DNA from 2 places in the Dietzia sp. NPDC055343 genome. Region 1 is predicted to be linked to the other one. Evidence: predicted binding sites of a transcription regulator. Region 1 holds the regulator's gene; the other holds the start of a gene.

Region 1 (8,029 bases):
ATGACGCTGCTCACCGAACTGGGCGCCCTACGCATCGACGACGACGAGCGGCCTCATCTGACGAAGCTCGGCCGCGAGATGGCGGTCCTCCCGCTCGATCCGCGCCTGGCCAGGATGGTCGTGGAAGGCCACCGGAACGGGTCTCTCGGCGACATCCTCGTCGTGGTGGCGGCGCTCACGGTACAGGACGTGCGCGAGAGACCGGCCGAGGAACGGGACAAGGCGGATCAGTTGCACCGCCGGTTCGCGGACAAGAGCTCGGACTTCCTCGGCTACCTCAATCTGTGGCGCTACATCACCGAGCAGCGGCGCGAGCTGTCCGGCAGTGCGTTCCGCAGGATGTGCAAGGCCGAGTACCTACACTGGCTGCGCATCCGTGAGTGGCAGGACCTCACCGCCCAACTGCGGAGCATGTGCCGAGAACAGGGCTGGCACCCGCCGTCCGAGCACGCCGTCGAGGACGATCTCCACAAGGCGATCCTGGCGGGACTACTCACCAATGTGGGAGTGCGCGACGAGGACACACGCGAGTTCCGCGGCACCCGCGGGATCCGGTTCCAGGTGTTCCCGGGCTCGGACCTGGCCAGGAAGCCCCCCCGCTGGGTGATGGCATCCGAACTGGTCGAGACCTCTCGGCTCTGGGCGCGAGATGTGGCGCGAATCGATCCGGCATGGATCGAGCAGTTGGGAGAGCACCTGGTGCGCTCGCAGTACTCCGAACCCCACTGGTCCGACGCCCAGGGCGCCGCCATGGCATACGAGAAGGTACTCCTGCTCGGCTTAACGGTAGTAGAGGCGCGGCGGATCCTGCTCTCGCGGGTCGATGCACCGTTGGCGCGGGAGATGTTCGTGCGCCACGGGATCGTCGAGGGCAGATGGACGACGCGGGTCCCGGCGATCATCGACAACGCACGGGCTGTCGAGCAGGCCCGCGAGCTGGAAACCCGTAGCCGTCGGCGTGACCTCGTGATCGACGACGAGGCGCTGGCCGGGTTCTACCTCGAGCGCCTTCCCGCGGACATCACCTCCGGTCGGCACCTCGAATCATGGTGGAAGAAGAAGGGCCACCGCGATCCCGCTGCGCTGCGCCTGACCGACGAGGACATCCGCACCGCGGAGAAGGCGCCGGATGCCGCCGCCTTTCCGCCGTTCTGGCAACAGGGTGAACGTCGCTTCGAACTGCACTACGAGTTCGAACCCGGTGGCGCCGCGGACGGGATCACCATCCGTATCCCGCTCCCGCAGCTCAGTTCCGTGACCGCAGCGGGGTTCGAGTGGCTCGTCCCGGGGTTGCGCGAGGAACTCTACACCGAGATGCTGCGGACGCTGCCCAAGTACCTACGGCGGATGTGTTCGCCACCGGCCGAGTACGCCGGTCTGCTGCTCGCCGATGTGAAACCTCGCTCGGCCCCTCTGCCCGTCGCGTTGGCGGAGGCGCTGTCGACCCGGATCGGGACCACCGTGGATCCGAGAGAGTTCCGACCGGAGCAGTTACCTGATCATCTGCGTGTCAGGTTCGAGGTCGTCGACGGCGACACGGTGGTCGACGCGGGGACCGACCTCAGAGCACTGCGTTCCAGACTCACCGACAAAGTCCGTTCCACCCTCAATCGACGGCTGATCCCCGACGACGGGCCGCACCGCGAATGGACTGCCGACACGATCGGTGATCTGCCTCGCTCGGTGACGGGGTCGGTGGACGGCGTCGAGGTGACCGTCTATCCCGCCCTGCGGATCACGACAGACGGCATCCACCGGGTCGCGTGCACCACCGAGGAAGAGCGCCGGGCGACCCAGACCAAGGCCGTCCTGTCCTTGATGACCGCTGATCTCGTCGCACCGTCGTCGATCCTCCGGGGGCGCCCGGTCGAGCAACGTCTCGCCCTCAGCCAGTATCCGTACGGCGGCATCGATGCTCTGGTCTCGGATGCCTCTCTCGCCGTGTGCGCCAGACTGCTCGCGAGCCGACAGGGCGCGCCGGTACTCGAGGCCGCTGATTTCCTGGAACTACGTGCCACCGCGCGGGCCGAGGTGCCGGGGGCTGTCGCCACCTCCATCTCGACCGTCGTGACAGCGTTGGTCCGGGCTCAGCAGGTCTCGGCACGCCTGGCGGAGTCCCCGCCCACGCTCGCTGACACTGTTCGTCCCTCCCTGGAGTACCTGACCGGAAAAGGGTTCCTGGCCCGGCATCCCGCGTCCGTGCTGCCGCATCTGGAGCGCCATGTCCGAGCCGTGTCGATGCGCCTGGATCTGGCGGAGAAGGCGCCGGGGCGCCACGCCGAACTGTCGGCACGGGTTGCCCGCTCGGAATCCACGGTCGAGGAGGCATGTGCTGTGCTTCGCGCGCGGCCGGGCGGCGCCAGAGCGATCCGTGACCTGCGGTGGATGCTGGCGGAATACCGGGTCGGGCTGTTCGCGCAGTCGCTCGGTACGGCCCAGTCGGTATCGCCGGAGCGGATCGACAAGGCTGTCCGTACCGCACTGTCCCAGAAGTCCTCGCGTTGAGCCGGCCGGCTACCGAGTGTCGCGGCGCTCTTTGAGAGCGATGATCTCTCGTTCGAAATCGTCCGCCGAACTGAACTGCTTGTATACGGAGGCGAACCTCAGATACGCGACTTCGTCCAAGTCCTGCAGCGGCCCCAGGATGGCGAGTCCGATCTCGTGCGCAGGGACCTCGGAGGCGCCTCGTGCGCGGACCGCGTCCTCGACCTGCTGCGCGAGCCTGCGGAGTGCGGCTTCCTCCACAGACCTCCCCTGGCATGCACGGCGCACGCCTCTGACCACTTTGTCGCGGCTGAAGGACTCGGTCACTCCATTGCGTTTGAGGACCGTCAGCAGAGGCGTCTCGAGAGTGGTGAACCTGTGCCCGCATTCCGAACACTCGCGACGGCGTCTGATCGCCTGCCCCTCGTCGACGGACCGGGAATCGATCACCCGGGAGTCCTCGTTGTGGCACGTCGGGCAGTACATTCCCGTTCCGCCCTTCATTGACCGGATCTCACGCCCTCAGGTGAACTGCTCACCGGGACGGAGACGGACCATGTGCCGTCTCTACTCCAGTCTAAGAGGCCGACCACCCGATCACGCGTAGGCGGGCCCGCCGAGGAAGGCCAGCGCCAGGAGCATCGCGATCCCGAAAAGGACTCCACAGACGACCAGCGCCCACGTCGGCACGTCATCCACCACTCCCACGGGCGCCGTCGCCGGCGCCTGCACGTTGCACGCGCGCACAGACCCCGCCGATCGGACCACGATCCGACGACCGGGCACGACCGGGGCAGCAGAAGTCGAACGACCGCTCGCCGGCGATCGGTCGAATGCCACACCCCGGCGCTGCACTGACTTGCGTGCCGATACCGGCCGCGCGCGATCCGTGCTCACAGCCCCACCGGCACGTCGGCCCTTCGAACGGACCACCGGCCGGGTGCGTGAGGCGCCGGACGGCAGAGCCGACGCCGGCCGCCCGCCCCGGCCCCCCGAGTCCCGGACCGAGACGACGCCGTGTTCCCCTGCGCAGACCTCGGTCCAGCTCCGCGTGAGGTGCGCGTGCGACTGAAGCTCCTGAACGGACATGGCCACTCCCTACTCGACAGACTGTGCGACACGGAATCGCACGCTTGTGTGTGTTGCCCGAAACACCTGTTCGAACTCGAACACTGCCTAGAGTTGTATCACGCGACTCCGACAGAGTCACCACCCGAGCGCGAATTTCTTCGAACAGGTGTGTGGCGCTTCGTTCCCGGCCCGTCTAGGGTGTAGACAAAGAGAGACGTCGAACATCCATTCGCCGAAGGGACATCGCGATGCCGAAACCGGACTTCGAGGCGCTCACGCCTCGTCAGAAGAGCGTGTTGCTACATATCCACGACACGGTGAAAGACCGTGGATATCCGCCCAGCATCCGGGAGATCGGCGATGCGGTGGGACTGCAGTCCACCTCCTCCGTCGCGCATCAGCTCCGGACCCTCGAGAAGAAGGGCTTCCTGACCCGGGATCCCCACAAGCCGCGGGCGGTCGACGTGCATGGCGTCCCGGGCCAGAAGTCGCGGGGTCGGCGCGCACCCACCCCGCCTCAGGGGCGCCCGTCCGGGGCAACGGAAGCGGTCTATGTTCCCGTGCTGGGGCGCATCGCCGCCGGGGGGCCGATTCTGGCTGAACAGGCGGTCGACGAAGTGTTCCCGCTACCTGCGGACCTGGTGGGGTCGGGGGAGTTGTTCATGCTCAAGGTGGTCGGCGAGTCGATGATCGACGCCGCGATCTGTGACGGCGACTATGTGGTGGTCCGTCAGCAGAACGTGGCCGACAACGGCGAGATCGTGGCCGCGATGATCGACGGGGAGGCCACGGTCAAGACCTTCCGTAAGGACGAGACGGGCGTCTGGCTACTTCCCCATAATCCCGCGTTCAGCCCCATTCCCGGCGAGCATGCGACGGTGCTCGGCAAGGTTGTCACGGTCTTCCGCAAGATGTGACGTTCACGAGAAGTCCCCAGTCCGGCCCGCGCCGCCTGCTCCCGGAACCCGGGCTCAGGCGGCGCCGCCGTGTGTGCCGTCGGCCAGGAACTCGGACACCTCGCCGGCCACCGACTGGGGCAGCCGCACCGTGATCCTCGTGCCCTCCTGCGTGTGCGCCTCAGCGAGAACCGCGCCCTCCGCGTGCACCCGGGAGATCACCTCACCCCGCCGGTAGGGCACGAGTAGCGTGACCTCAGTGTCACCGGAGGCAATGATGTCCATGATCGCCTCGAGGAGCTCGTCCATCCCCTCCCCCGTCGCGGCGGACACGAACACGCCGTCCGGAACCGCGTGATGCAGCTCGGTCAGCACCAACGGGTCTGCCGCATCGATCTTGTTGATCACGACCAACTCACGGGGCCGCTCGGCGCCCTGCTCCTCGACGACGTCGTTGATCACCCTGCGCACCGCTTCGATCTGGTGCAGCGGCATCGGATCCGAGCCATCGACCACGTGCAGGAGCAGTTCCGAATCGACGACCTCTTCCAGAGTCGATCGGAATGCCTCAACGAGTTGCGTGGGAAGGTGTCGGACGAAGCCCACGGTGTCGGTGAACACGACCGTTCGCCCGTCCGGGAGATCTGCACGCCGGGTCGTGGGGTCCAGGGTGGCGAACAGCGCGTTCTGAACGAGCACCCCGGCTCCGGTGATCCGGTTCAGGAGACTCGATTTACCGGCGTTCGTGTACCCGGCGATCGCGATCGACGGCACCGGGGTGGCACGACGGCGGTGACGCTTGGTGTCGCGAGCCTGCTTCATACCCTTGATCTCGCGTCGCAGCTTCGCCATCCGCTCACGGATCCGGCGGCGGTCGGTTTCGATCTTGGTCTCGCCGGGACCGCGCAGGCCCACGCCACCGTTGCTGCCGGCGCGGCCGCCTGCCTGCCGGGAGAGCGACTCGCCCCAACCCCGCAGCCTGGGAAGCATGTACTCCATCTGGGCCAGCGAGACCTGCGCCTTGCCTTCGCGGCTCGTGGCGTGCTGGGCGAAGATATCCAGGATCAGTGCGGTCCGGTCGATGACCTTGACGTTCACGGCTTTCTCCAGCGAGATCAGCTGGCCCGGGGTCAGCTCACCGTCACAGATCACCGTATCCGCGCCGGTGGCGGCGATCACATCCTTGAGCACGCTCACCTTGCCGGACCCGATGTACGTCGACGCATCGGGCTTGTCCCGGCGCTGGATCAGCGCGTCGCACACCTCGGACCCGGCGGTCTCCGCGAGTTGGGCGAGCTCGGCCATCGCCGCGTCGGCCTGGGCGGACGAGCCCTCGGTCCACACCCCGACGAGCACGACCCGCTCCAGTCGGAGTTGCCGGTACTCGGCATCGTTGACGTCCTGGAGCTCTGTGGACAGACCCGCGACCCGGCGCAGCGAGGAGCGTTCCTCGAGCTGCAGTTCGCCGATGGAGGGGTCGAGATTACGTAGTGGGCGGTCCGCCGCCCCGGATTCGTTAGTCATTCCCGGCCATCATCTCATACCAAGCCCGGTCATGCCGCCGGGCGCCGACCCCGGGATAGACGGAGAACATGCGCTACGACCTCCGGAATGTGCCCTCCGCGACGAGTACCGACGGGCCGGTGAGCGTGGATCCGCTCTCGGTCAGGCCGACGGCGACCTCCCCGCCCGGCACCGTGACGACGACCTCGCCGGCGGTCCGGCCGGCATCCGCGAGCGCGGCCACCGCCGTGGCGACGATTCCGGTCCCACAGGACATCGTCTCGCCCGCCCCACGTTCATGGACCCGCATCGAGACACGGCCCTCCCGCAGGGGAGTCGAGATCTCCACGTTGACCCCCTCCGGAAAGAAGTCCGTGTCGAACCCCGGTTGGCGGTGGAGGGGAAGCGCCGCAAGCGTCTCACCATCGAGCCCGGGCACGACACAGGCGAGGTGGGGATTGCCCATGTCCACCGCGATCCCGGCGAACGTCCGATCCCCGACCTGCACTGACGACAGACCGAGAAGCTCCGGCTGCCCCATATCGACACGGACCACCGCGCGATCTCCGCGGTGTTCGAGGATCCGGGCCGGTCGGGGTCCGGAACGGGTGCCGACCCGGACCTCTCCCGTCTCCGCGCGGCCGGTCGCGACCAGCGCGTGGGCGAACACCCGGACCCCGTTGCCACACATCTCGGCGATGGAGCCATCGGCGTTGCGGTAGTCCATGAACCAGTCCGCCTCGAGCACACCGTCCGGCAGCTCGGACAGGACCGCCTGTTCCACAAGCGCCCCTGCCGTGGCGATCCGCAGGATCCCATCCGCTCCGATACCCGCGCGGCGGTCGCACAGGGCACGCACGAGATCGGAGTCGAGCTCGAGCTCGGCGCGGTCGTCCGGCAGGAGAACGAAATCGTTCATGGTGCCGTGCCCCTTGATGAACGTGATCTCCGCCGGAGCCACCGACCTGTTCTGCGCCATGGGCCGAATCCTACCCAGGGGGCCCGGCGTTCCACACTGTGGAAATGCCAGATGAAGCCGTCAGAGGCGCCAACTAGAGTCTGAGCCGAGAACGATCCCCTAACAGGAGGAGAGCATCGATGTCCGATCGCATCACCGTCGGCGGTATCCAGGTCGACAAGGTCCTGTACGACTTCGTCAATTCGCAGGCGATCCCGGGTACCGGGGTCGACCCCGACGAGTTCTGGGCCGGCGCGGCGGCGATCTTCACCGACCTCGCGCCTCGTAACCGGGAACTTCTGGGGGTGCGCGACGAACTGCAGTCGAAGATCGACGCGTGGCATCAGGAGAACCCGGCCCCGATCGATCCCGCCGCGTATAAGACGTTCCTCCGGGAGATCGGGTACCTCGTCCCCGCGCCCGAGTCCGTCTCGGTGAAGACCGCAGGCGTCGACGAGGAGATCGCGACGATCGCCGGCCCGCAGCTCGTGGTGCCGATCACCAACGCGCGCTTCGCGATCAACGCCGGCAACGCGCGGTGGGGTTCGCTCTATGATGCCCTCTACGGCACCGACGCCATCCCGGAGTCCGATGGCGCGGAGCAGGGCAGCTCCTACAACAAGGTGCGCGGCGACAAGGTCATCGAGTGGGCCCGCGAGTTCCTCGACGACGCGGCCCCGCTCGAGACCGGCAGCCATGTCGGCTCCACCGGCTACGCGGTCGTCGACGGCGCTCTGCAGGTCACGGTCGCCGACGGCTCGACCACCGGACTCCGGGACGCCGCTCAGCTCGTGGGCTATCTCGGCGATGCCGGGTCGCCGTCGTCGGTTCTCCTGCGCAACAACGGTCTCCACATCGACATCGAGATCGATGCGGATTCCCCGATCGGCTCGACCGATGCCGCCGGCGTGAAGGACGTCGCCCTGGAATCCGCGGTGACCACCATCATGGACTTCGAGGATTCGGTCGCCGCGGTGGACGCCGAGGACAAGACCCTCGGGTACCGCAACTGGCTGGGGCTGATGAAGGGCGATCTGTCCGAGGAGATCTCAAAGGGCGGCAAGACCTTCACCCGTGTCCTCAACGACGACCGGGTGTTCACCTCGCCGGACGGCAC
Region 2 (8,029 bases), on a different contig from region 1:
TGTGGCCGGGCGCCCCCGCGGCCCGCCTCTCCGGCGGACTCGGCCGACTATCCGGCGCCACGTACAGATACAGCCGACGAACGTGGCTGCGTTGGTACACACTAGGAGGATGCCGGCCCGGTAGCGGGACGGCGAGGCGATGACCGGGATGTCAGCCCGGCGACGGTGCCGTGTTACGCGGCAGAAGGAAACGAGGACCACATGAGCGACCAGTCACCCACCGCCGCGAGCGGTCAGGAGTCCGGAGGGACGTCGCCGACCCCCGGGCCCGGGCCCCGACCCGGGCCGCGCCCGGGAGCCCCTTCCCCCGCCGCGATGGCCCGGAAGGCCACGCCGAGCCCGGCCCCGGCAGCGGAAGCCAAGGCCACCCGTGCCTCCGACCCCGCTGAATGGGGTCGGGTCGATGAATCGGGCGCGGTGTTCGTCAGGACCGCTGACGGTGAACGTCAGGTCGGCTCGTGGCAGGCGGGAGTTCCGGCCGAAGGGCTGGCCCACTTCGGGCTTCGTTTCGATGATCTCGCCGCCGAGGTCTCCCTCCTCGAGACCCGCCTGGACACGCATCCCCAGGACGCCCGGAAGACTCGCGCGTCCGCTGAGGCCCTGGCCGAACAGATCCCCACCGCCGCCGCGGTGGGCGACCTGGACTCACTCGCGGTGCGGGTGGCCGCCGTGGTCGAACGTTCGGGTGAGGTCGAGGCCCGGGCCCGTCAGCGCAAGGACGAGCAGCGCTCCGCGGCGATCGCCCGCAAGGAGGAACTGGCGTCCGAGGCCGAGGAGATCGGCGCGTCGTCGACCCAGTGGAAGGCGGCCGGCGACCGGCTCCGGGAGATCCTGGACGAATGGAAGACGATCCGTGGGATCGACCGGAAGACCGACGACGCACTGTGGAAGCGGTTCTCCAAGGCGCGCGAGGCATTCAACCGTCGCCGCGGTTCCCACTTCGCCGAACTCGATCGCAACAGGGCATCGGTCAAACGGGTCAAGGAAGAACTGGTCGAACGAGCCGAGGCCATGTCCGGCTCCACCGAGTGGAACGACACCGCCACCTCGTACCGGCGGCTCATGGACGAATGGAAGGCGGCCGGCCGGGCACCGCGTGAAGCGGACGATGCCCTGTGGAAGCGCTTCAAGGCCGCGCAGGACACCTTCTTCGACGCCCGGCACGCCGCCGCCGCGGAACGCGACGCGGAGTTCGAGGTGAATGCCGAGGCCAAGGAGGCTCTCCTCAAGGAGTACGAGGGTCGGATCAAGCCCGGCACCGACCTGGCCGCCGCCCGCTCGACCCTGCGCGAACTGCAGTCGCGTTGGGAGGAGATCGGGAAGGTTCCCCGAGATCGGATGGGTCCGCTCGAGAACCGGATCCGGGCGATCGAGAAGTCGGTTTCGGAGGCCGCCGACACCGAGTGGCGTCGCACCGATCCGGAGGCCAAGGCCCGCGCGGGGCAGTTCTGGGACCGGGTCCGCGACTTCGAGGACCAGGCGGAGAAGGCCGAAGCCGCGGGCAAGAGCAAGGACGCCAACAACGCACGCTCCCAGGCCGCCCAGTGGCGGGAGTGGGCGGAGGCCGCGGAGAACGCCGTCGATACGCGCTGACCGGGTCAGCGATACGCGCCGGCCGATGACGAAAGGGGGCGGGGTGCCTGGCACCCCGCCCCCTTTTCGTCATGTCTGAGCAGGTCAGATCAGAGACCGTCCCCGCTTCGCGCGTTCTCTTCCAGCTGGCGCTGCTCAGGGGTGCGCGTCCAGAGCACGCCGGCGAGAGTTCCGATGAGCAGGAACAGCAGGATCTCACTCAGGTACATTCCGATACCCGGGCCTCCGAACCCCTGGAAATCGGGGTCGGGCCCGCGTCCGGACTGTCGGAGCCAGATCGCCAGGATCCCGTAGACCGCTGACACGCAGGTGGCGCTCCATGCGACCCCGGCCGCCCACCACTTCTGGGTGAGGATCATGAGTGCGCCGAACCCGATCGTGCCCACGGAGTACAACAGCACGAAGATGTGCGAGGGCAGCGAGGTCGACTGATCGGCGGCCGCGTCGGTGAAGAACAGCACATCGATACCGCGGACCCCGTCACTGTGCGGCAGGAGAAGCATCGCGGCGAGGATGACGATGAGCACCGTGGACGCGAGGTAGGCCCGGCCGATGACGAGCGTCCGGCCGAGCACACGGTCCTTGCGGCGCATCTCTGATTCCGCGTTTCGGGTTACTTCCATGATCCCGGCGATGGGATCGGGGCGGTCCGCGTTACTCACGTGGGGCATCCCTTCTCAAGGACGTCGTCGACCGCGACGTCTCGACGCAATGTGGGCAGTCCGAGGCCGACGCCGATCGGCGGGGTCTCGGGCTTCTCCCCCGCTTCGTGCCGGTCGCCGGCGCGGGTGGCGCGGTAGCTGAGCACGCCGTCGTCGGCGAGCAGGTGGTGTGGGGCAGCAGCCGTGATCCGCGTGGTGATCACGTCACCCGGGCGGACGCGATCCGCGTTGTCGCCGGTCGGCGCGAAGTGCACGAGTATGCCGTCGCGCGCTCGCCCCGTCATCCGCGCGGTGGCGGCATCCTTGCGTCCCTCGTCGGCGGTGACGAGAACCTCCACCACGCGGCCGACGCGGGCCTGGTTCTCCTCCAGCGTGATCCGCTCCTGGAGCTCGATGAGTCGCTCGTACCGCTCCTGGACGACGGCCTTGGGGATCTGGTCCTCCATGGTGGCGGCCGGGGTCCCCGGGCGCGGAGAATACTGGAAGGTGAACGCGCTGGAGAATCGCGCCTTCTCGACCACGTCGAGTGTCGCCTGGAAGTCCTCCTCGGTCTCCCCGGGGAAGCCCACGATGATATCGGTGGTGATGGCGGCGTCCGGCATCGCGACGCGGACCCGGTCCAGGATGCCCAGGAACTTCTCCGAGCGGTACGACCGTCGCATCGCGCGCAGTACGCGGTCGGAACCGGACTGCAGGGGCATGTGCAGCTGCGGGCACACAGTAGGAGTGGATGCCATCGCCTCGATCACATCGTCTGTGAACTCGGCAGGGTGCGGGGAGGTGAAACGGATCCGTTCGATCCCCTCGACCCGACCGGCGGCGCGGAGCAACTTCGCGAATGCGCCCTTGTCCGAGGGCTCGTCCGGGTCGTGGAACGACCTGCCGTAGGCGTTGACGTTCTGGCCGAGGAGGGTCACCTCGATGACCCCCTCGTCGGCGAGGGCCTGGACCTCGGCGAGGACCTCGCCCGGCCGGCGGTCGACCTCTTTGCCACGTAGCGAGGGAACGATGCAGAACGTGCACGTGTTGTTGCAGCCGACGGATACCGACACCCAGCCCGCATAGGCCGAATCACGGGTCGCGGGCAGCGTCGAGGGAAAGTGCTGAAGGGAATCAGCGATCTCGACCTCGGCGCGCTCGTTGTGCCTCGAACGCTCGAGCATGGTCGCCAGGTGGCCGAGGTTGTGGGTGCCGAACACCACGTCCACCCAGGGCGCCCGCGAGACGACGACGTCCTTGTCCTTCTGCGCCAGACACCCGCCGACGGCGATCTGCAGGCGCGGGTTGGCGTCCTTCCACGGGCGCAGATGCCCCAGCGTTCCGTAGAGTCGGTTGTCGGCGTTCTCACGCACCGCGCAGGTGTTGAAGACCACGAGGTCCGGAAGGGCGCCGGTCACCGGGTCGGCCTCCCCCTCGAAGGGGATATAGCCCGCCTCTTCCAGGACCCCGGACATCCGTTCGGAGTCATGGACGTTCATCTGGCATCCGAAGGTGCGCACCTGGTAGGTCCGCTGATCGGCGCCGTCCACCGGGGCGTCCCCGGGCGCCTGCTGCAGGTCGGTCACGAGAGAATCCACGCAGGCCAGGGTACTCAGGACGAAGCGTGGGCCGCCAACTCGGCATCCACCACGGCCATGGCCAGCCCCGTGGGATAGCCCCGCCGGGCGAGGAACGACACGAGTCGACGCCGTTCCCCGGCGCGAGCCGCTCCGCTGGCCGCGCCGGCAGGGCGTCTCGACAAACGAGCGCGCACGAGTTCCGTGGCCTGCAGACGTTCATCGGAATCGTCTATATCGGCCACCGCGTCGGCGATGTGGGCCTCCGCGACGCCCTTGTCCCGGAGCTCGCGTTCCAGGGCGCCGCGGGCTCGACCCCGCCGCCGCCGACGACCCCGCACCCATTCCGCAGCGAACTCCCCGTCGTCGATCAAGCCCCACACCCGGATGCGGTCGATCGCCTCGTCGATCGCCTCTGCCGGGTGTTCCTTCTCGGCCAGACGCCCACGTAGCTCATGCTCACTACGTGGCCGGTAGCGGAGTAACCGCAGTGCCGCCGTTGCCGCCTCGTGCGCCTCCGGAGCGAGCGGAGGCAGGTCCGACGATCCCGACGGACGGGCTTCGACCGCCGCTATTGCCGCCCGGAGCTCATCCGCATCGAGCTCCGGGCGCTGACCGGTCGCGCGCTGCCCTTCCGGGCGCGTCCGATCCATCGGCATCAGAACTCGACGGGCACCACGTCGATCGGGGCGTCCTCGTCGGACTCCGCCTCGATCTCCGCGATCTCGGCCCCAGCTCCGATGTTGAGCTTGTCCAGGATCTTGCGCTCGATCTCGTCCCGGACGGCCGGGTTCTCCTTGAGGTAGCGGCGGGCATTCTCCTTACCCTGCCCCAGCTGGTCCTGACCGTAGGTGAACCAGGAACCGGACTTCTTGATGAAGCCGTTCTCCACGCCCATGTCGATGAGCGAGCCCTCGCGGCTGATGCCCTCGCCGTAGACGATGTCGAACTCGGCGATCTTGAAGGGCGGCGCAACCTTGTTCTTGACGACCTTGACCTTGGTGCGGTTACCGACCGCGTCCGCCCCGTCCTTCAGCGTCTCGATGCGACGCACGTCCAGCCGCACCGAGGCGTAGAACTTGAGCGCCTTACCACCGGTGGTGGTCTCGGGCGAGCCGAACATCACGCCGATCTTCTCGCGAAGCTGGTTGATGAACACCGCGGTGGTCCCGGTGTTGTGCAGGGCGCCCGTCATCTTTCGCAGGGCCTGACTCATGAGGCGGGCCTGGAGTCCGACGTGACTGTCGCCCATCTCGCCCTCGATCTCCGCGCGCGGCACGAGCGCCGCAACGGAGTCGATCACCAGGATGTCGATGGCTCCGGACTTGACGAGCATGTCCGCGATCTCGAGCGCCTGCTCGCCGGTATCCGGCTGAGAGACGATGAGGTTGTCCGTATCCACGCCGAGCTTGCGTGCGTACTCCGGATCGAGTGCGTGTTCCGCATCGATGAACGCCGCGATACCACCGGCGGCCTGGGCGTTGGCGACAGCGTGGAGGGCCACGGTGGTCTTACCCGAGGACTCCGGACCGTAGATCTCCACGACACGGCCACGGGGGAATCCGCCGACCCCGAGCGCCACGTCCAGCGACAGTGCGCCGGAGGGGATGACCTGGACCGGCGGCCGATTGTCGTCTCCCAACCGCATGACGGAGCCCTTGCCGTAGGCCTTGTCGATCTGGGCCAGGGCCAGTTCGAGTGCCTGCTCACGATTCTGTGCGGCGCCGGGCTTGCCCGTGCCCGTCTTGGCCTTAGCTGCCATGTGTCTGCTCCGTTCGTGCTCGACCCCCGGCGCCTCGCCGATCGGTCTGTGTGGTTTCACTCGCGGACGTTACGGGCCGGGTACGACACGAAGCGCCATACGAGGCCCGGCGACCGTCTCCTGTGGACTGGTGACGCCCTGTGGACAGCGGGGGCCCGCCGTCATCCGTGTTCCAGTGTAGGGGAACGTCTGTTCGACGTCGAACGACACGCCGTACATATGGCGCTAGCGCAACTGTTCGGGGACGTCGAACTCGTCACAGAGCGCGAGCCAGACCTGCTTGACCGATTGTCCTCCATCGATCGCCTCATGGGCGGTACGGCCACCGCACGCGGCCAGATGGTGCGTCCGCACGAGGTGGTCCGCGCGGAGTTCACCGAAGGCCTCCACCGTTCTGGCGTTGAACTCGGTCAGTGTCACCCGCTGCACCTCCCTGTTCGGACGACAACGGGCCGCCGGCGAACCCGCCGACGGCCCGTGTGCCTCCAGATCACTGCTGTTCGGTCTGCGCCTGCTGCTGGGGCGGTGTGGCCGGCTGCGCTTGGCCCTGTCCGAGCTGACCGGAGGAGCCGCTGCCCTGGCCGAGCTGGCCGCCCTCCGCCTGCATCGACGCCCGGATCTGCTCGAGCCGACTGTGGCCCGCCATCTGCGTGGACGCCTGCTCGATCTCCATCATCCGGCCCTGGACCGAGTTCTGGGCGAGCTCCGCGGAGCCGAGTGCGTTGGCGTAACGCTTCTCGATCTTGTCGCGGACCTGATCGAGGTTCGGGGTGTTACCACCGGACGACAGCTCCGACATCGACTGCAGGGAGGCACTGACCTGCTCCTGCATCTTGGCCTGCTCGAGCTGGCTGAGGAGCTTGGTGCGCTCTGCGACCTTCTGCTGGAGCACCATGGCGTTCTGCTCGACGGCCTTCTTCGCCTGACCGGCGGCCTGAAGAGACTGATCGTGCAGACCCTTGAGGTCCTCCACGTTCTGTTCCGCGGTGACGAGCTGAGCCGCGAACGCCTCGGCGGCGTTCTCGTACTCGGTGGCCTTCTGCACGTCACCGTTCTGACGGGCCTGGTCCGACATCTGCAGCGCCTGACGGGTAGACCCCTGGAGCTTCTCGATGTCCGCGAGTTGCCGGTTCAGTTTCATCTCGAGCTGGCGCTGGTTACCGATGACGGCCGCGGCCTGCTGTGAGAGCTGCTGGTGCTGACGCTGCGCGTCGGCGATGGCCTGCTGGATCTGCACCTTCGGATCGGCGTGTTCGTCGATCTTCGAATCGAACAACGCCATGAGGTAGCGCCATGCCTTGGAAAACGGATTGGCCATCGCTGCGTTTAGTCCTTCTGCCGATTCGGACGACGGGTCTGTTCTACGGTACCGAACGCCGTCATGGGTGGACCACCTGGAGTTGTCCCGGAAAGGGAATCAAGCTGCGAGCACGGGCTCGGTGAACGTGCCCGGTGGCGAGACCTCCAGCGCCGCGCGGATGAGGATCTCGCCGAGCGACACCTCCAGCGCTCCGGAGATCGACGCAAGCAATTCGCTGGAGGCCTCCTTGCGCCCCCGCTCGATCTCGGAGAGATATCCGGGGCTGACCCTCGCCGCGTCGGCTACATCCCGCAGGGTCCGACCTGACTCCCCGCGCAGGCCACGCAGAACCGTCCCGAGGGTCTCGCGCAACAACGGCGGGGCGCTCGGCTGGTCGGGGCGGGGCAGTGTGGTCATCTGGATGTTCGGCATCACCGGGTACAACGCGTCACCTTCCGGATTCGTTCCCACTTTCCCGATCCCCGTCGCAGGACGTCCGTTCATCGATCCCGCCCTCCGTTGCCGCCGGCCGGGCGGGCCCCGGCCGCCACCTCGGTGACCAGCGACATCGCCGCGTCGCACGCCTGGTCGCGGATCCGCCGTCGATCACCGGCGAGCGCCAACCGCACCGACCATGCCGCACGACCTGGGACGCACAGCCCCACGTACACAGTGCCGACCGGAAGACCCTCCTGCTCGTCGGGGCCCGCCACCCCGGTCAGCGCGAGTCCGACGTCCGCCCGGCAGCGGGCCGCCGCGCCCGTGGCCAGCGCCCGCGCGGTCTCCGCGGACACCGCTCCGTGCAGGTCCAGGACGTTCTGCGGCACGTCGGCCAGGACATGCTTGAGGTCGGTGGCGTAGACGACGAGCCCGCCCCGCAACACCGCACTGGCCCCGGGCACGTTCGCGATCGTGGCCGCCACGAGGCCGGCTGTCAGCGACTCGGCAGTGGCGAGGGTCCATCCCCGGGCCTTCAGCGTCGCGACGAGTGCCTCCTCCACCGACGCATTCCCCGGCCCCTCGACCGCCCCGGGCTCGCTCATCGACCCCGCGCCGCGGCCTGCCGGGCCTTGACCACGTAGTCGATCCCGGTGTAGACGGTCAGCACCACCGCCACGCCGACGATGAGCCACTCCAGTGGCCACACCCAGTAGGG

What was found. Region 1 encodes LexA, which represses DNA repair genes until DNA is damaged. Its sites were predicted from a motif close to CGAACANNTGTTCG; they were not measured.
Region 2: the regulator LexA is predicted to act here: its motif matches at 5,756-5,769, upstream of recA (recombinase RecA).

What each region holds. Positions count from the first base shown of each region.
Region 1 is NZ_JBSHMJ010000010.1:93,693-101,721, forward strand. It holds gene hrpA (ATP-dependent RNA helicase HrpA) at 1-2,505, shown strand, start outside; gene nrdR (transcriptional regulator NrdR) at 2,515-2,970, opposite strand; gene ACWIE7_RS07255 (hypothetical protein) at 3,082-3,324, opposite strand; gene lexA (transcriptional repressor LexA) at 3,804-4,472, shown strand; gene hflX (GTPase HflX) at 4,527-5,975, opposite strand; gene dapF (diaminopimelate epimerase) at 6,049-6,933, opposite strand; gene ACWIE7_RS07275 (malate synthase G) at 7,053-8,029, shown strand, end outside.
Region 2 is NZ_JBSHMJ010000009.1:101,083-109,111, reverse strand. It holds gene ACWIE7_RS06770 (DUF349 domain-containing protein) at 202-1,593, shown strand; gene ACWIE7_RS06765 (Rv2732c family membrane protein) at 1,683-2,264, opposite strand; gene miaB (tRNA (N6-isopentenyl adenosine(37)-C2)-methylthiotransferase MiaB) at 2,252-3,820, opposite strand; gene ACWIE7_RS06755 (regulatory protein RecX) at 3,847-4,464, opposite strand; gene recA (recombinase RecA) at 4,470-5,573, opposite strand; gene ACWIE7_RS06745 (DUF3046 domain-containing protein) at 5,799-5,993, opposite strand; gene ACWIE7_RS06740 (PspA/IM30 family protein) at 6,064-6,891, opposite strand; gene ACWIE7_RS06735 (helix-turn-helix domain-containing protein) at 6,991-7,305, opposite strand; gene ACWIE7_RS06730 (CinA family protein) at 7,374-7,916, opposite strand; gene pgsA (CDP-diacylglycerol--glycerol-3-phosphate 3-phosphatidyltransferase) at 7,913-8,029, opposite strand, start outside.